DNA from 2 places in the Rhizobium sp. 862_C5_N1_2 genome. Region 2 is predicted to be linked to the other one. Evidence: predicted binding sites of a transcription regulator. Region 2 holds the regulator's gene; the other holds the start of a gene.
What was found. The regulator HrcA, encoded in region 2, represses chaperone genes, less so after heat shock. The targets are predictions, from matches to a motif close to GTTAGCACTCNCNNNNNGNGAGTGCTAAC.
Positions count from the first base shown of each region.

Region 1 (8,224 bases), on a different contig from region 2:
ACCAATCCGCAGATAAAGCATGACCTTGTTCCGATGTCGTGCACATAGGCCCTGAGATCAAATGGTCGGCGTTCGTTCATCCTGAACCTCCGTCGTCTCTCGCGCGGCGGTCGCGGACGCCTGAACTATTGCGAAAGCCATTGCCGGAAAAATAACACGCGCCAAAACCGGTGGCCAACCGTAATATTTTCGGATTACTCCAAATAATTATATTTATATCTTCGGCAGAAATAGCAAAACACCCCCTCATCGCAATATTGTTGAACTAAAGTTTAGCAAAGCGTAGTGATGTACTGGCCTTTCATTTTTCAAGGCCAGAGGAGGATGCAATGCCTACCATAATGGTCCATCACAATGTCAAAGACACGAAGCACTGGCTCGCTTCACCCATCCGCAAGCAGGTATTGGAACCGATTGGCGTCACGAACATTCGCACGTTTACAGACCCTCAAACGTCTAATCGCGTTGGTTTGGTCATGGACGTTGCTGATATGGAAAAGTTGATGGCCTTCATGCAGACCAAGGCAGCGGCCGATGCGATGGCGAATGATGGTGTCTTGCCCGAGACCATGGTGTTCCTCGTGCAATCGTAAAACGCCTCTCAACCAAACCTGGAAATGCAACGCGGGAGGATGATATGACGACGTTATTCGTAAGGCACGAGGTCTCCGATTACGCCGCCTGGCGCAAGATATATGATGCGTTTTCGCCGGTGCAGAAGGCCAATGGGGTGACGGCGCAAGCCGTTTATCGAGCCATCGACAATCCGAACGATATTACCGTCACCCACGAGTTTGCCACGCTTGAAGCGGCGCAAACGTTCAGCAAGCTGGACGAGCTGAAGACGGCGATGCGCACGGGAGGCGTGCTCGGCGCGCCGACCGTGTGGTTTACCAACAAAGCATGAAATAGAGCCAACGACCTCCGCCGCTGCAAGCGGAGGCCAGGTTGCAGTCGCGCTCGGCACATGACATGGAAGCCGAGCAGTGCGCTCTTGCGCCGATTGCCAACCTTGGTGGCAGTTGCAGGCGAACTGCGCAAATTTGTCCGAACTCCTATTGTCCGTTCCTGATGTCGCGCAGAAGATCCAGGCCGCGCTGGTATTTTTCCGTTTTCTTGTCAGCTTGTTCGGCCTGCCGGAGATTATCTTCGAGATCGGCCCGTTTGACGGGCAAGGCCAGCGGGTTTGATGCCGCACGTCTGACGAAGTCGTCATCCGGCTCGTCCGGCCGCCTTGTCAGAGCATTCACCGCCGAGATGATCGCCGGCGGAAAGCCTTCTTCCCTCAGCCTGTCGAGCGTCCAGCCGCTTCCCTTCTCGACGACGTCATGAAGATAGGCGACCGTTCGCGTCTCGTCACCGGAAACCAGAAGGGCTACCCGCTGGCAGTGCTCGAAGAACGGCCGGCCGGTTTTGTCCGCCTTACCTTCATGGGCCGTAAGAGCAATCTGGATGGCATGATCAAGATGCTGCATGGCGATCACGGTCCCTCGGTCTTCCTGATCTTCCATCGAGAAGGCTTTTCGCCCGTCGTCATCTCGATGTCAGGGACGGGAGCCACGGCGGCCTGGACAGGCCTCGCCGGCCGCCGATCGAGATCGCCGCTCTCACCGGCGCCTTGAAGCAGGGCTGCATCATCCCTATCGTCTTCATCGAGCAGGTTCTGCAGCGTCTCATGCTCATCCTCGCCGGCAAGTTCGTCGCAGGCTTGAAGCCAATGGCGCTCGTCGGCGCCATCCGGGCGGCCCTCAGTCTCCCAGATCTCGTAGGCACGGCGACGGATCTGCTCGTGCTTGTCTATAGCCATGATCGCCTCCAAGCGCATTTCGTCCGAAGAACGGACCCAGCCGCTTTCACGGCGTGTTGATGGTTGGAAGAAAATCCTCCACCTGTTTGCGCTTGCCCTTCGAAAGCGTCTCCACCCGTTCCTTCCAGAACCGCTCGGCCTCGGGTGGATCCTCATCCCATTGGCGAACATCGGTGATGTTGTCGTCGATCATGGACCGACGGTGGCCGCCAAGGCTGAGATATTCTTTCGCAAGCTTCAGGCTTGGGGTTTCAGTGCCGCTATCGCGATCTGATGTCGAACTCACGTTGCGCCGGGCATTTTCCAATGCTCGCTTGCGATCGGTCTCGGCTCGCTCCGTATCGGCGGAACGAGCGTCATCTGTCCCGCTCTCGGGCGGCACGTTGGATCTGGAAGTCATCATGGATCACCTCTCGATGTTGTGATCCAATAACCTTTGCAAGCAGTGAGAGTTCCGCGTGGGTTGCGATTGATTTGAGCGGGCGATCGAGCCGCACCGTCCGGGCGGCAATCAATGAACGGCCATACTCACCATCCGATAGGGGTGCACGGCCTCGAATTGCGAGATCATCGCCGTTGCCTGCTGAAATACGAGCTCGGCATTTTCTGGATCGTCACGGGCGAGTTCATCGGCATTGACGCGGATCGCTTCGGCCATGTTGTTGGAAAGTGCGGCAAAATGCGTATTGCCTTCGACATAGGCCTCACGCGCCGTGTCCTCCAGCGTTCGAGCGATATCGACGAGGATTTCCTCGCGTTCTTCGATACTGAGGTCTTTGATTATATTGGACTTCTCTTCCATGTCACTCACTCCAAAAGACGTGGGACGCTGCTCGAGCTCATTAAGCCTCGATCACCAAAGAGTTGGGAACGCCAAAATCCGGATTCAGTTCAGTATAGCTCGAACTCGCCTCGGGTACGGCGCCATCGCCTTCATCATTCGAACGCGGGAGCCGATTTTCTGTTCCCTGTCAGGCGTTGGCACTCACGGGCAGGGAGTGCTAATTTTTCTTCCATCCCTCTTGAATTGCAAAACCGTCGAACCAAATCATTCTCGCAGGGCTCGCGGCTCGCGCGCTGCGCACCCGCCCGGATTGGTCATCCGGTCCGGCTAGGGAACAACGTCATCATTGTTTGTCGATGGAGGAAGACATGTCGTTCCGACCGCTTCATGACCGCATTCTCGTCCGCCGGGTCGATTCAGAGGAAAAGACCAAGGGCGGCATCATCATTCCCGACACCGCCAAGGAAAAACCGCAGGAAGGCGAGGTCATCGCCGTCGGCCCCGGCGCACGCAACGACGCCGGCCAGATACAGGCGCTCGACGTCAAGCCCGGCGATCGCATCCTATTCGGCAAATGGTCCGGTACCGAGATCAAGATCAACGGCGAAGACCTGCTGATCATGAAGGAAAGCGACGTGATGGGCATCATCGAAGCCCAGGGCGAAAAGAAGCAGGCCGCATGAGATCCCTGCGGACATCAGTCAATGCAGGGCAGGAGCGCATCTGGAAACGCAGAACCGCTCCAAGTTTTTATTTCTGACGCAATTCCGAACGGAAAAACCGCTACGCACTTTTCCTGGAATTGCTCTGGCTGCCTATGAAGGAGTGAGGACATGGCTGCTAAAGAAATCAAATTCAGCACCGAAGCCCGCGAGAAGATGCTGCGTGGCGTCGACATTCTGGCCAACGCCGTGAAGGCGACCCTCGGCCCGAAAGGCCGTAACGTCGTGATCGAGAAGTCCTTCGGCGCTCCGCGCATCACCAAGGACGGGGTTTCGGTCGCCAAGGAAATCGAACTCGAAGACAAGTTCGAAAACATGGGCGCCCAGATGGTCCGTGAAGTTGCTTCGAAGACCAGCGACATTGCCGGCGACGGCACCACCACCGCAACGGTGCTGGCCCAGGCAATCGTCAAGGAGGGCGCCAAGGCGGTTACGTCGGGCATGAACCCGATGGACCTGAAACGCGGCATCGATCTTGCGGTCGCCGCCATCGTCGCGGAACTGAAGGCCAACGCCCGCAAGATCTCCAACAATTCCGAAATTGCCCAGGTCGGCACGATCTCCGCCAATGGCGATGCCGAAATCGGCCGCTTTTTGGCGGAAGCCATGGAAAAGGTCGGCAATGATGGCGTCATCACCGTCGAAGAAGCCAAGACCGCCGAAACCGAACTCGAAGTTGTCGAAGGCATGCAGTTCGATCGCGGCTATCTCAGCCCCTACTTCGTGACTAATGCCGACAAGATGCGGGTGGAGTTCGAAGACCCTTATATCCTCATCCACGAGAAGAAGCTCTCGAACCTGCAATCGATGCTGCCGGTTCTCGAAGCCGTCGTCCAGTCCAGCAAGCCGCTGCTCATCATCGCTGAAGACGTCGAAGGCGAAGCCCTCGCAACGCTCGTCGTCAACAAGCTGCGCGGCGGCCTGAAGATCGCCGCCGTCAAGGCGCCCGGCTTCGGCGATCGCCGCAAGGCCATGCTTGAAGACATCGCCATCCTGACCGCCGGCACCGTCATCTCCGAAGATCTCGGCATCAAGCTCGAATCCGTCACGCTCGACATGCTCGGCCGTGCCAAGAAGGTATCGATCGAGAAGGAGAACACCACAATCGTCGACGGTTCGGGCGCCAAGACGGACATCGAAGGTCGTGTGGCCCAGATCAAGGCTCAGATCGAAGAAACCACCTCCGACTACGACCGCGAGAAGCTGCAGGAACGTCTTGCCAAGCTCGCTGGCGGCGTTGCCGTCATCCGCGTCGGCGGCTCGACGGAAGTCGAAGTGAAGGAGAAGAAGGATCGCGTCGACGACGCGCTTCATGCAACCCGCGCGGCGGTCGAGGAAGGCATTCTGCCGGGCGGCGGTGTGGCGCTGCTGCGCGCCGTCAAGGCGCTCGACGCCGTCAAGACCGCCAATGGTGACCAGCGCGTCGGTGTCGACATCGTTCGCCGCGCGGTCGAGGCGCCGGCTCGCCAGATCGCCGAAAACGCCGGAGCGGAAGGCTCGGTCATTGTCGGCAAGCTGCGCGAGAAAAGCGAGTTCTCCTACGGATGGAACGCTCAGACGGGCGAATATGGCGACCTTTATGCACAGGGCGTCATCGATCCGGCCAAGGTGGTTCGCACCGCGCTGCAGGATGCGGCCTCCATCGCCGGCCTCCTCGTCACGACGGAAGCCATGATCGCCGAGAAGCCCAAGAAGGACGCGCCGCCGCCAATGCCCGCCGGCCCCGGCATGGACTTCTAAGGCGTTTTCCGGCCCGCCGGCCTCGCCGGGCGGGCCTCATCCGAGGGAATAGAGATGGTTCAAACGATCAAAAACCGATCGCAGGTGCCGCTGGACTCCCGCGATCTTGAAACCTGCCAGCGCGTCTTCGACAGGCTCAGCGCCGATTACCAGGTGGCAAAGGACAGCGACGAAGCCGAACGAATGGCGAGCATCATCATCGAGCTCTACCGACAGGGCGTGCGCGACCTCGATCACCTGCAGTCGATGGTCGAGGCGGCCCGCGGCCTTTTCGAAGCGAGCGAGCACCCGCCTACTGCTCCGGGAATTTGACCATGCTGCCGCCGCCCGTCGCCTGGTCCGTCGGGAAGACCTCTATCCTGGCGACGTCGACGAAGACGGGAAGCTCGATGGCGTTGGAGATAATCGAGGCGATGTGGGAAGGCTGGATCGGACGATAGCCGTCATAAAGCAGCGTCCGCGCCTGGTTGCCCGCTATTGCGGTGCGATAAAGCTCCGTCTGAACACGGCCCGGCACCACCTCGGTCACTCGAACCGAGGTCCCGAGCAGGTCGCAGCGCAGATTGTCGCAAAACAGGCTGAGCCCGGCCTTCGACGGGCCGTAGGCCGCCATGTTCGGATAGGGTGCCTGGCCGCCGCTCGAACCGATATAGATCAGGTGGCCGCGCTTTCGCTCAACCATAGCAGGCAGGAATGCGCGGGTCAGATGCATCGGGGCTTTGAGATTGATGTCGATCATGGCATCGATCTCGGACGGTTCGATCTCGCTTAATGTCGCCCGTGTCGAGAGAATGCCGGCATTGTTGACCAGGATGTCGACGTCTGTTCCGTGAAGCTGCTTGACGATTTCGGCGGTATCGCGCACATCGGCACGGACCGGCTTCGCCCCGCTTTCTCGCGCCAGTTCCTCGAGCGCCTCTGCGTTTCGGCCAACGGCATAAACCGTCAGCCCCATCTCGCGTAGTTTGCCGACGGTGGCGCGACCGATGCCGCTCGTCGCACCGGTGACAAGGGCGACCTGATAGGGCAGCGGCTCAGACATAGATATAGCCTCCGCTGACGACGACATTTTCGCCGGTGGCATAGGTGTTGCGGCTCGATGCCATCATGACGATCCACTCCGCCATTTCGACCGGCTCGGCCGCGCGGCCAAGCGCGCTGGCCTTGGCCAGCTCCGGAAGAAATCCCAGCTCCCGAGCGCGATCCGTCGCAAAACCGGCAGGAGCGACGGAATTGACAAGGATCTGGTCCTTGGCGCATTCCTGGGCAAAGGATTTCGTCAGACTGACGACAGCCGCCTTGGTTGCGGCGTAATGCGCATTCTGGGGATGAGCCTTGAAAGCATCGACCGAGGTCACGTTGACAATCCGCCCGGTAACCGCAGGCGCGTTCACGTGCTGGCGCATATGAAGAACGGCGGCCACCATCATATGATAGGTACCCTTCACGTTGATCGCATTTTCGAGGTCCCATTCCTCGTCGGTGATCTCGAGAATAGGGCGTCTCGGATAGATGGCGGCGCTGTTGACGAGCACGTGGATCCGACCGAGCTTGCCGGCGATCTCATTGAACCCGCGATGAGCCGTTTCCGCCCGGGAAATGTCGGCAACCGCCGTTGCCACCTCGGCGCCGAGAGCGCGAAGCGCCGCGGCCGAGACGTCGAGCAGCTGCTCATTGCGATCGATGAGCCCAATCCTGGTCGCCCCATGCGAGATCATCAGCTTGGCCGTCGTCAATCCGAGCCCGGAAGCGCCGCCGACGATGATTGCGGTCTGGTTCTTCAAAGTTCCACCTCAGTATTTTCAGTTACGCCGCTAGTATTGTATGTTATCACTTATATGCCAACTTCGACAAAGCTCAAGTGCATTCTGAAGGTCTCGAAATGATTCCACGCCTCCGGCCGAACGGTTCAATACCCCTTCCCGCTGGGGGATTCTTCCAGCCGCTCATCGAGGCAGGGTTCGATGGCGACATCGAAACCGGCGCGGCGAGCCGGGCCGTTTTTTCGACCGACAATTCCATCTATCAGATCGAGCCGACCGGTATCCTTTTCCCCAAGGGGATCGAGGATCTGCAGGTCACGGCGGCCGTGCTGTCGGAACCGGCCTTTCGCGGGATCACTGTCGCGCCGCGCGGCGGCGGAACCGGCACGAACGGTCAATCCCTCACCTCAGGCATCGTCGTCGACTGCTCGCGACACATGAATTCCATTCTTGAGATCGACCCTATCAGGAGAATTGCGCGGGTCCAGGCGGGCGTGGTCAAGGATCAGTTGAACCAGGCGTTGAAGCCCTATGGCCTGTTTTTTGCGCCGGAACTCTCCACCTCCAATCGCGCCACCATCGGCGGCATGGTCTCCACCGATGCCTGCGGCCAGGGTTCATGCCTCTACGGCAAGACCAGCAACCATGTGCTGGGATTGCGCATCGTCCTTGCCGATGGCACCGACTGGTGGTCGCGTCCGCTCGATGCGGAGGCACTCGCGGAGATCGCCAGGCGCCAGGACCGTGTCGGCGAGATCCACAGGACGGTCGACCGCATCGCGCGCGAAAAACGCGATCGGATCACCGAGATTTTTCCGAAACTCAACCGCTATATGACCGGTTACGACCTCGCTCACATCCGGCGGGGCGACGGACGCTTCGACCTCAACGCCATCCTCTGCGGCTCGGAGGGAACGCTGGCGATGATTGCCGAAGCCGAACTCAACCTTCTGCCGATCCCCGCCCATGCGGCACTGATCAATATTCGCTACGGGGACTTCAACACCGCATTGGAGGATGCCCGCACGCTCGTGGCGTTGAAGGTCGCCTCAGTGGAAACGGTCGATGAGAAAGTTCTCGGGCTTGCCAGGGGCGATATCGTTTGGACGGGCATTGCTCGCTTTTTTCCCGACGATGCAGGCGGAACCACGAACGGCATCAATATCGCCGAAGTGCTCGCCGACGATGAGGCTGAACTCGAACGCAGACTGACCGAGGTGACCGCCGCGCTTGCCACGGGCGCGAATGCCCGTCACCTGGCTTATACGATCGCGCGGGATCATGCCGATGTCGAGGCGATCTGGTCGATGCGCAAACGGGCGGTCGGCCTGCTCGGCAATGTGGACGGACCGGTCAGGCCTGTCGCCTTCGTCGAGGACACCGCAGTGCCGCCGGAAAACCTCGCGGC
Region 1 covers NZ_JBPWPT010000002.1:1,011,547-1,019,770, reverse strand. The annotation lists gene ACD590_RS29095 (HIT family protein) at 1-80, opposite strand, end outside; gene ACD590_RS29090 (hypothetical protein) at 330-593, shown strand; gene ACD590_RS29085 (hypothetical protein) at 638-907, shown strand; gene ACD590_RS29080 (HD domain-containing protein) at 1,056-1,475, opposite strand; gene ACD590_RS29075 (DUF2934 domain-containing protein) at 1,481-1,807, opposite strand; gene ACD590_RS29070 (hypothetical protein) at 1,854-2,210, opposite strand; gene ACD590_RS29065 (hypothetical protein) at 2,319-2,609, opposite strand; gene ACD590_RS29060 (co-chaperone GroES) at 2,960-3,274, shown strand; gene groL (chaperonin GroEL) at 3,425-5,053, shown strand; gene ACD590_RS29050 (hypothetical protein) at 5,108-5,365, shown strand; gene ACD590_RS29045 (SDR family oxidoreductase) at 5,346-6,095, opposite strand; gene ACD590_RS29040 (SDR family NAD(P)-dependent oxidoreductase) at 6,088-6,837, opposite strand; gene ydiJ (D-2-hydroxyglutarate dehydrogenase YdiJ) at 6,936-8,224, shown strand, end outside.
Region 1: the regulator HrcA is predicted to act here: its motif matches at 2,785-2,813, upstream of ACD590_RS29060 (co-chaperone GroES).

Region 2 (8,224 bases):
AGCCTCCGCTGCCTCGCATCAAAACGTGCCCGCGCGGAATGTGCTGATTTGTGACGGGAAGTGAAGAAATCGGTGCATGCCGATAACACGCAGTGCGAGGATGGAACGATCGGAATGGCAAGCGCAAGAAAGATCATCATCGACACGGATCCCGGCCAGGACGACGCGGCCGCCATCATGCTTGCCTTCGGCAGTCCCGATGAGCTGGAGGTTTTGGGGATCACCACGGTCGCCGGCAACGTGCCGCTTTCGTTTACCAGCCGCAATGCGCGCATCGTCTGCGAGCTCTGCGGCCGGACGGAGACGATGGTTTTTGCCGGCGCCGATGCGCCGATCGCCCGCAAGCTGGTAACGGCCGAACATGTGCACGGCAAGACCGGCCTCGACGGTCCGGAACTCAGCGAGCCGACGATGGCGTTGCAGCCCGGCCATGCCGTCGACTTCATCATCGAGACGCTGCGCCGCGAGCCGGAGGGCACGGTAACGCTGTGCACGCTCGGGCCGCTCACCAATATCGGCATGGCCTTCCAGAAGGCGCCCGACATCGTCCCCCGCATCCGCGAGTTGGTGATGATGGGCGGCGGCTTCTTCGAGGGCGGCAACATCACGCCGGCGGCCGAATTCAACATCTATGTCGACCCCGAGGCCGCCGACATCGTCTTCCGCTCAGGCGTTCCGATCGTGATGATGCCGCTTGACGTGACGCATCAATTGCTGACCCGCAAGGACCGGGTGAAACGCATGGCCGAGATCGGCACGGCGCCGGCAAAGGCCATGGTCGAGATGCTGGAATTCTTTGAGCGCTTCGACATCGAGAAATACGGTTCCGACGGCGGGCCGCTACACGACCCGACCGTTGTCGCCTACCTGCTGAAGCCGGAGCTTTTCCAGGGCCGGGACTGCAATGTCGAGATCGAGGTCCAGTCCGAACTCACCATCGGCATGACGGTCGTCGACTGGTGGCATGTGACCGAGCGCAAGCGCAATGCCAGGGTCATGCGCCATGTCGATGCGGACGGCTTCTTCGATCTGCTGATCGAACGCATCGCCCGCATCTGATCCTTTGGTTTTCCTTCTGCACGAGGCAGAAGGAAGGGATATCAGGCGTCCTTCTCGTCGAAGACAGAGTTGGTTTCGGCTTCGGCCGGCTTCGGGCCGCCCTTGGCGACGCCGACCATGGCCGGGCGCAGCACGCGCTCGCCGATGGTGAAGCCTGCCTGCACGACCTGGACGACCGTGTTGTTCGGCACGTCCGGGTTCGGCACCTCGAACATCGCCTGATGGAAATTCGGATCGAACTTCTGGCCAACCGGCTCCAGCTTGCGAACGCCATGGCGCTCGAGAGCCGACAGCATGGCGCGCTCGGTCATCTCGACACCCTCGATCAGCGTGCTCAGGCCGGCATCGGCCGCAGCCTTGGTCTCCGGAGAGATGGCATCAAGCGCGCGGCGCAGATTGTCGGAGACGGCGAGCATGTCGCGCGCGAAACCCGCGACGGAATAGGACTTGGCATCCTTCACCTCGCGCTCGGTGCGGCGGCGCAGATTGTCCATCTCGGCAGCAAGGCGCAGATAGCGGTCGCGTAGTTCGCCGTTTTCGGCTTTCAGAAGCTCGATCGGGTCCGGCTGGGCGGGCTCTTGCTGCGCAGTTTCGTTCTCGACGTAGGCGGCAGCGTCGGCTGCGGCATCGGCCGCAGTTGCGTCAGGTCCGTTTTTCGTCGTGTCATCGGTCATGACGGTCTCCGGTTGGTGTCTTCAGATGCGCCCGATATCGAGGTTTGACCGAAAAAAATCAAGTCTGCGTGACAAAGAAGCGAAAATTCCGCACACTTGATAGCTGCTTCGTCAAAGCTGATTGCGCGAAAGGCGGGAGACGAGTTGGGCTGTATAGTCCACCATTGGCACGATGCGGGAATAATTGAGCCGCGTCGGGCCAATGACGCCGACGGCGCCGACGATGCGATCATCATCATCACGATAGGGCGCGACGATCAGCGACGAGCCGGACAGCGAGAAGAGCTTGTTTTCCGAACCGATGAAGATGCGCACCCCCGAACCGCTTTCGGCGAGATTGAGAATCTCGATCAGGCTGTCCTTCTTCTCGAGATCGTCGAACAGCAGGCGCAGCCGGTCGAGATCCTCGGCGCCGGCCAGGCCCTCGAGCAGGTTGGCGCGGCCGCGGATGATCAGCTGAGCGGGCTTTCCCTCGTCCGGGCTACCAGACCAGACAGCGATGCCGCGCTCGACGAGATCGCGCGACAGGGCATCGAGCTCATGACGGACGTCGTCCTTCAGCCGGCTTAGTTGTTTGCGAAGCTCCGGCAGGGTCTGGCCGGACATGTGGGCATTGAGAAAATTCGCCGCCTCCGTCAGCTGCGAGGAGGTGACGCCCGCCGGCAGCTCGATGATGCGGTTTTCCACCTGATCGTGGTCGCCGACGAGCACGGCGAGCGCCTTTGTCGGCTCGAGCCGGATGAACTCGACATGTTTCAGCACCGGATCGCTTTTCGAGGTGATGACAAGGCCGGCGCCGCGCGAAATGCCGGATAGCATGCGGCTTGCCTCGTTCATCATCGATTCCACGGGGTTGCCGCCGCTTTCGGCCCGCACCTGCCGGTCGATGTTGGCGCGCTCCTCGGCGGAGAGGTCGCCGACCTGCATGAAGGCATCGACGAAGAAGCGCAGGCCGATCTGGGTCGGCAGCCGGCCGGCGCTGACATGCGGCGAATAGATCAGGCCGAGCTCTTCGAGATCGCTCATGACGTTGCGCACCGAGGCCGGCGACAGCGACATCGGCAGCAGCCGGGACAGGTTGCGCGAACCGAGCGGCTCGCCGCTTTCCAGATAACCTTCGACGATGCGACGAAAAATTTCCCTGGAGCGCTCGTCCAGCGCAGCTACGGCATCCGAAACCGACGTCGACCTGATGCCCATGAAGCTTTCGAACCCGCGCTGATGATACTTCCCGAAAAGTAAGTCAAACTCGCACCCGTGGCAAAAGGGAATTTGCAAATGAGCGCCGCCAATCGTAGAAGCGGTCAAATAAACTCCAGGAGATAAGAATGCGGCCTTCAGGCAGAAAAATCGACCAGATGCGCAAGGTCTCGTTCGAGCGCAATTTTTCCAAGCACGCGGAAGGCTCCTGCCTGGTGAAGTTCGGCGATACGCATGTGCTCTGCACGGCGAGCCTCGAAGAAAAGACGCCGCCATGGCTGCGCAATACCGGCAAGGGCTGGGTCACGGCCGAATACGGCATGCTGCCGCGGGCGACCGGCGAACGCATGAAGCGCGAGGCCGCCGCTGGCAAGCAGGGCGGCCGCACCCAGGAAATCCAACGGCTGATCGGCCGGTCGTTGCGTGCCGTCGTCGACCTGCAGGCGCTCGGCGAACGGCAGATCACGCTCGATTGCGACGTCATCCAAGCCGATGGCGGCACGCGGACCGCTTCGATCACCGGCGGCTGGATCGCGCTTTACGACTGCCTGAAATGGATGGAAAGCCGTAACATGATCAAGGTCGACCGGGTCCTGAAGGATCATGTCGCCGCCATCTCCTGCGGCATCTTCGCCAGCCAGCCGGTGATCGATCTCGATTACCTCGAGGACTCCTCGGCCGAGACCGATGCGAACTTCGTCATGACGGGAACCGGCGGGATCGTCGAGATCCAGGGCACGGCCGAAGGCACGCCGTTCAGCGAAGGAGAATTCACCTCGCTGATGCAGCTTGCCAGAAATGGCATCGGCGAACTCGTGGCGTTACAGAAGCAAGCCGTCGAAGGATGAACCCCATGCTGGAAGGCATGTTGGAAACGGCGCTCTATGCGCGGGATCTCGACCAGGCCGAGACGTTCTACGAAGACGTTCTCGGACTTGAAAAGATCGCCCGCGCCGCCAACCGGCATGTCTTCTTCCGCTGCGGGCCAGGCGTTCTCTTGATCTTCAACCCCGAGCAAACGGTGAAGCCGCCGGCGCCTGAAGCACTGCAGGTGCCGCCGCATGGCACGACCGGCGAGGGCCATGCCTGTTTCCGGGTGTCCGGCCGCAATATCGATGCCATGGCCGAACGGCTGACGGCGGCGGGTGTCGCGATCGAATCCGAGGTGCGCTGGCCGAACGGCGGCCGCTCGATCTATTTCCGCGATCCGGCCGGCAACAGCCTGGAATGCGCGGAGGCTAAAATCTGGGGCATCGAACAGGATATCTGAATGCGCAAGCTTGAAACGAAGACCATCGTCGTCGCCAGCCACAATGCCGGCAAGATCCGCGAGATCCAGGAATTGATCGGGCCGCTCGGCTTCACCGCCAAATCGGCCGCCGAGCTGAACTTCGTCGAACCGGATGAGACCGGCACGAGCTTCGAGGAGAACGCGACGATCAAGGCGGTCGCCTCGGCCAATGCCGCCGGCATGCCGGCGCTTTCGGACGATTCCGGGCTGGTGGTCGACGCACTCGGCGGCGATCCTGGTGTCTACACCGCCAATTGGGCGGAGAAGGCCGACGGCACGCGCGATTTCGACATGGCGATGGCCAAGGTGGAAAAGGCGCTGCAGGATGCGGGCGCGACAAAGTCCGAACAGCGCACGGCGCGTTTCATCAGCGTGCTCTGCCTCGCCTGGCCGGATGGGCACACGGAGCTGTTCCGCGGCGAGGTGGAAGGCAGCGTCGTCTGGCCGCCGCGCGGCACCCAGGGCTTCGGCTACGATCCGGTGTTCCAGCCTGAGGGCTACGGCATCACCTTCGGCGAAATGAGCGGCGAGGAAAAACACGGCTGGAATGTCGGCAAGCCGCAAGCGCTGTCGCACCGGGCCCGCGCCTTCAAACTCTTTGTCGAAACCTGCCTGGAGGCATAAGGTCGGTCCGTGGTCAATCTCGACACGCCAAGCATCTCGCGCGACGCGGCCCTGCTGCCCGATACCGGCGAGCCGGGCTTCGGCGTCTATGTGCATTGGCCCTTCTGCGCGGCGAAGTGTCCCTATTGCGACTTCAACAGCCATGTGCGCCACCAGCCGGTGGATCAGGAGCGCTTTACATCAGCCTTCCTGACGGAGATGGCGACGGTCCGATCCATGAGCGGGCCGAAGACGGTGACGAGCATCTTCCTCGGCGGCGGCACCCCCTCGCTGATGAAGCCGGAAACGGTTTCGGCCATTCTCGACGGCATTGCACGGCACTGGCATGTGCCTGCCGGTATCGAGATCACCATGGAGGCCAACCCTTCGAGCGTCGAGGCCGAACGCTTCCGCGGCTATCGGGCGGCCGGCGTCAATCGCGTCTCGCTGGGCGTGCAGGCACTGAATGACCGGGATCTGAAATTCCTCGGCCGGCTGCATGATGTCGCCGACGCGCTGAAGGCGATACGGCTGGCCCGCGACATTTTTCCGCGCATGTCCTTCGACCTGATCTATGCCCGGCCCGGCCAGACGGTCGAGGAATGGGAAAAGGAACTGAAGGAGGCGATCTCCTACGCGGTCGACCATCTTTCGCTCTATCAGCTGACCATCGAGGAAGGCACGCCCTTCTACGGCCTGCACAAGGCCGGCAAGCTGATCGTACCGGACGGCGAGCAATCGGCGCTCCTCTACGAGGCGACGCAGGAGATCACCGCGCGCGAGGGCATGCCGGCCTATGAGGTTTCCAATCATGCCCGGCCGGGGGCTGAAAGCCGGCATAACCTGACCTACTGGCGCTACGGCGATTATGCCGGCATCGGTCCAGGCGCCCATGGCCGGTTGACGCGTGGCCCGGAGAAGCTCGCGACGGCGACCGAGCGCAAGCCGGAAACCTGGCTCGACATGGTCGAGCGTGACGGGCACGGCATTCTCGACGAGGAGCGGCTCGGCTTTGAGGAACAGTCCGACGAGCTGCTGCTGATGGGGCTGCGGCTTAGGGAAGGCGTCGATCTTGCCCGCTGGCAGCAGCTTTCGGGCCGCGACCTCGACCCGAAACGCGAGGAATTCCTGCTCGAACACAAATTCATCGAGCGGATCGGCAATTCACGCCTGCGCTGCACGCCGTCCGGCATGCTGATCCTCGATTCCGTCGTCGCCGATCTCGCCTGCTGACGTCAATACGACGAGCGGAATTGCAGCGCGGCGGCATCGATGTTGTCGCCGCGCCGAAAAGTGTGTCTCAGCGGTGGCTACTGCATAATTCCTTAATTCGAAATCGATTTAAGGATAAAATTATGCAGCAATTCAAAGTGCTACAGCGTCCTTTGCGCGTCTGAAGGGACGCGCGGCGCTGTAGTCGCACCCGCCTTGAAGAGGCTGCCAGTTGGCGTTTTCAGGAACATCTCCAGCGGAATATGCTCCTGGTGCAGGAAGCCGGTTGCCGGCAGCAGGCCGTCGCGGACCATCTCGATGACGGCGACGACGGAGGCTGACGTCGTCCAGGCGATCGCCGTGCGGCGCGCGCCGGCAATCTCGATCGGGTAATAGGCGCGCACGAACTCCTTGCGGCGCAGGCTGCCATTCTCGGTGCCTTCGGCGGCGACATGGACATAGACGACATCGTCTTCAACAGGCGGCTTGGCATTGGTCAGGATCTCGCCGGCGAGCTTGCGCTTGTCGCGCATCAATAGCTCATGGAAGAAGAAGTTCATCAGCTCCATATGGCCGGGATAACGCATGGTCTTGTAATCGAGATTGTCGATCTTGCCGAGCATCGTATCGCACATGGTGCCAAGGCCACCCGACGTCGTGAAGGCTTCGAGCTTGACGCCGCCGACATAGACGGTCTCGTGCCATTCCATAGGCGAGACGAGCTTGCGCACACCGCCCTCGATGACCTCGCAGTCGTTCAGATATTCGTTGACGACGCCTTCGGGCGACCAGTTGAAGGCGTAGCCGAGCAGTCCGGTCGGATGCTGCGGCAGGGCGCCGACGCGCATGCGGATCGAACGGCAGCGATCGAAGCCGTCGGCCAGGCTTGCGCCGACGATGCCGACGAAACCCGGCGCCAGGCCGCATTGCGGCGCCATCAGGCCGCGGGCGGTCTTCGACAGCTCGATGATGAAATTGGTTGTGGGAACGTCTTCGGTCAGATCGAAATAATGGATGCCGGCAAGATGGGCGGCGCGCGCCAGCTCGATGTTCAAATGATAGGGCAGGCAGGAGAGCACAGCCTCGACATTCGAGAGCAGTTCGCCGATCACTTGGGGATCGGAGATATCGCCGGTGCGGCACTTGAAAGGGACGTCGCTCAGCGGCAATTGCGCGTCGACGCCGATGACCTCGAAGCCGCCTTCATGCAAAAGCGTCGCCGCCAGCCGTCCGACCTTGCCCAGGCCGAGAACGGCGATCTTTTCAAAACTCATACATTCCTCCCACGCGCCGTTTTGGCGCTTCAGTCTTTGACATGCACGTAATGCGCGGGAGGTATAGAATAAAAAACTTATAAAGGAAAACGGCCGGAATCGCTTCCAGCCGTTCAATCCTTAAGAAAACCCGTCGATTATTCGTTGATCAAGCGCTTCAGAAGCTCGACTTCGTGCGAAAGTTTGGTGTCTCCCGAAATCAGCTCCTCGATCTTGCGTACGGCATGCAGCACGGTCGTGTGATCGCGCCCGCCGAAACGGCGGCCAATCTCCGGGAAGGAGCGCGGCGTCAGTGTCTTCGACAGATACATGGCGATCTGGCGCGGCTTGACGATGACGCGAGTGCGGCGGTTCGAGACCAGTTCCTGACGCGAGACGTTGTAATGTCTTGCGACGATGCGCTGGATATCCTCGATGCGCACACGACGAGGCTCGCCGGAGCCGACCAGATGGGCGAGCAGTTCGTCCACACGTTCGATCGACAGGTTCGGCTCGAAGGAGCGGCGGAAGACCAGCTGGTTGAAGGCGCCTTCAAGTTCGCGGCCACTGGCCGTGACGTTGCGAGCAACGTGCTGGAGCAGCTCGGCGGGAATTTCGAGCGACGGATCTTCGAGCCGGGCTACAGCAAGGCGACGCTTGAGGATTTCAAGACGCATCTCGTAATCCGGCGCGTCGAGTTCGATCGCGACACCGCCCTGCAGGCGCGAGCGAACGCGGGGATCGAGCGACTCCAGCTCCCAAGGCGCGCGGTCGGCGGCAACGACGACCTGCTTGGCGCTGTCGAGCAGCATGTTCAGGAGATGGCAGAATTCATGCTGGATCATCTTGCCCTGCAGGAACTGCATGTCGTCGATAATCAGGAGATCGATGTTGCGCAGCGAATCCTTCAGCGTCAGCGCATCATTGTCGCG
Region 2 covers NZ_JBPWPT010000001.1:676-8,899, reverse strand. The annotation lists gene ACD590_RS00045 (nucleoside hydrolase) at 115-1,059, shown strand; gene grpE (nucleotide exchange factor GrpE) at 1,101-1,733, opposite strand; gene hrcA (heat-inducible transcriptional repressor HrcA) at 1,845-2,933, opposite strand; gene rph (ribonuclease PH) at 3,062-3,781, shown strand; gene ACD590_RS00025 (VOC family protein) at 3,778-4,203, shown strand; gene rdgB (RdgB/HAM1 family non-canonical purine NTP pyrophosphatase) at 4,204-4,848, shown strand; gene hemW (radical SAM family heme chaperone HemW) at 4,858-6,060, shown strand; gene ACD590_RS00010 (saccharopine dehydrogenase family protein) at 6,201-7,313, opposite strand; partial or broken gene dnaA (chromosomal replication initiator protein DnaA) at 7,451-8,224, opposite strand, start outside.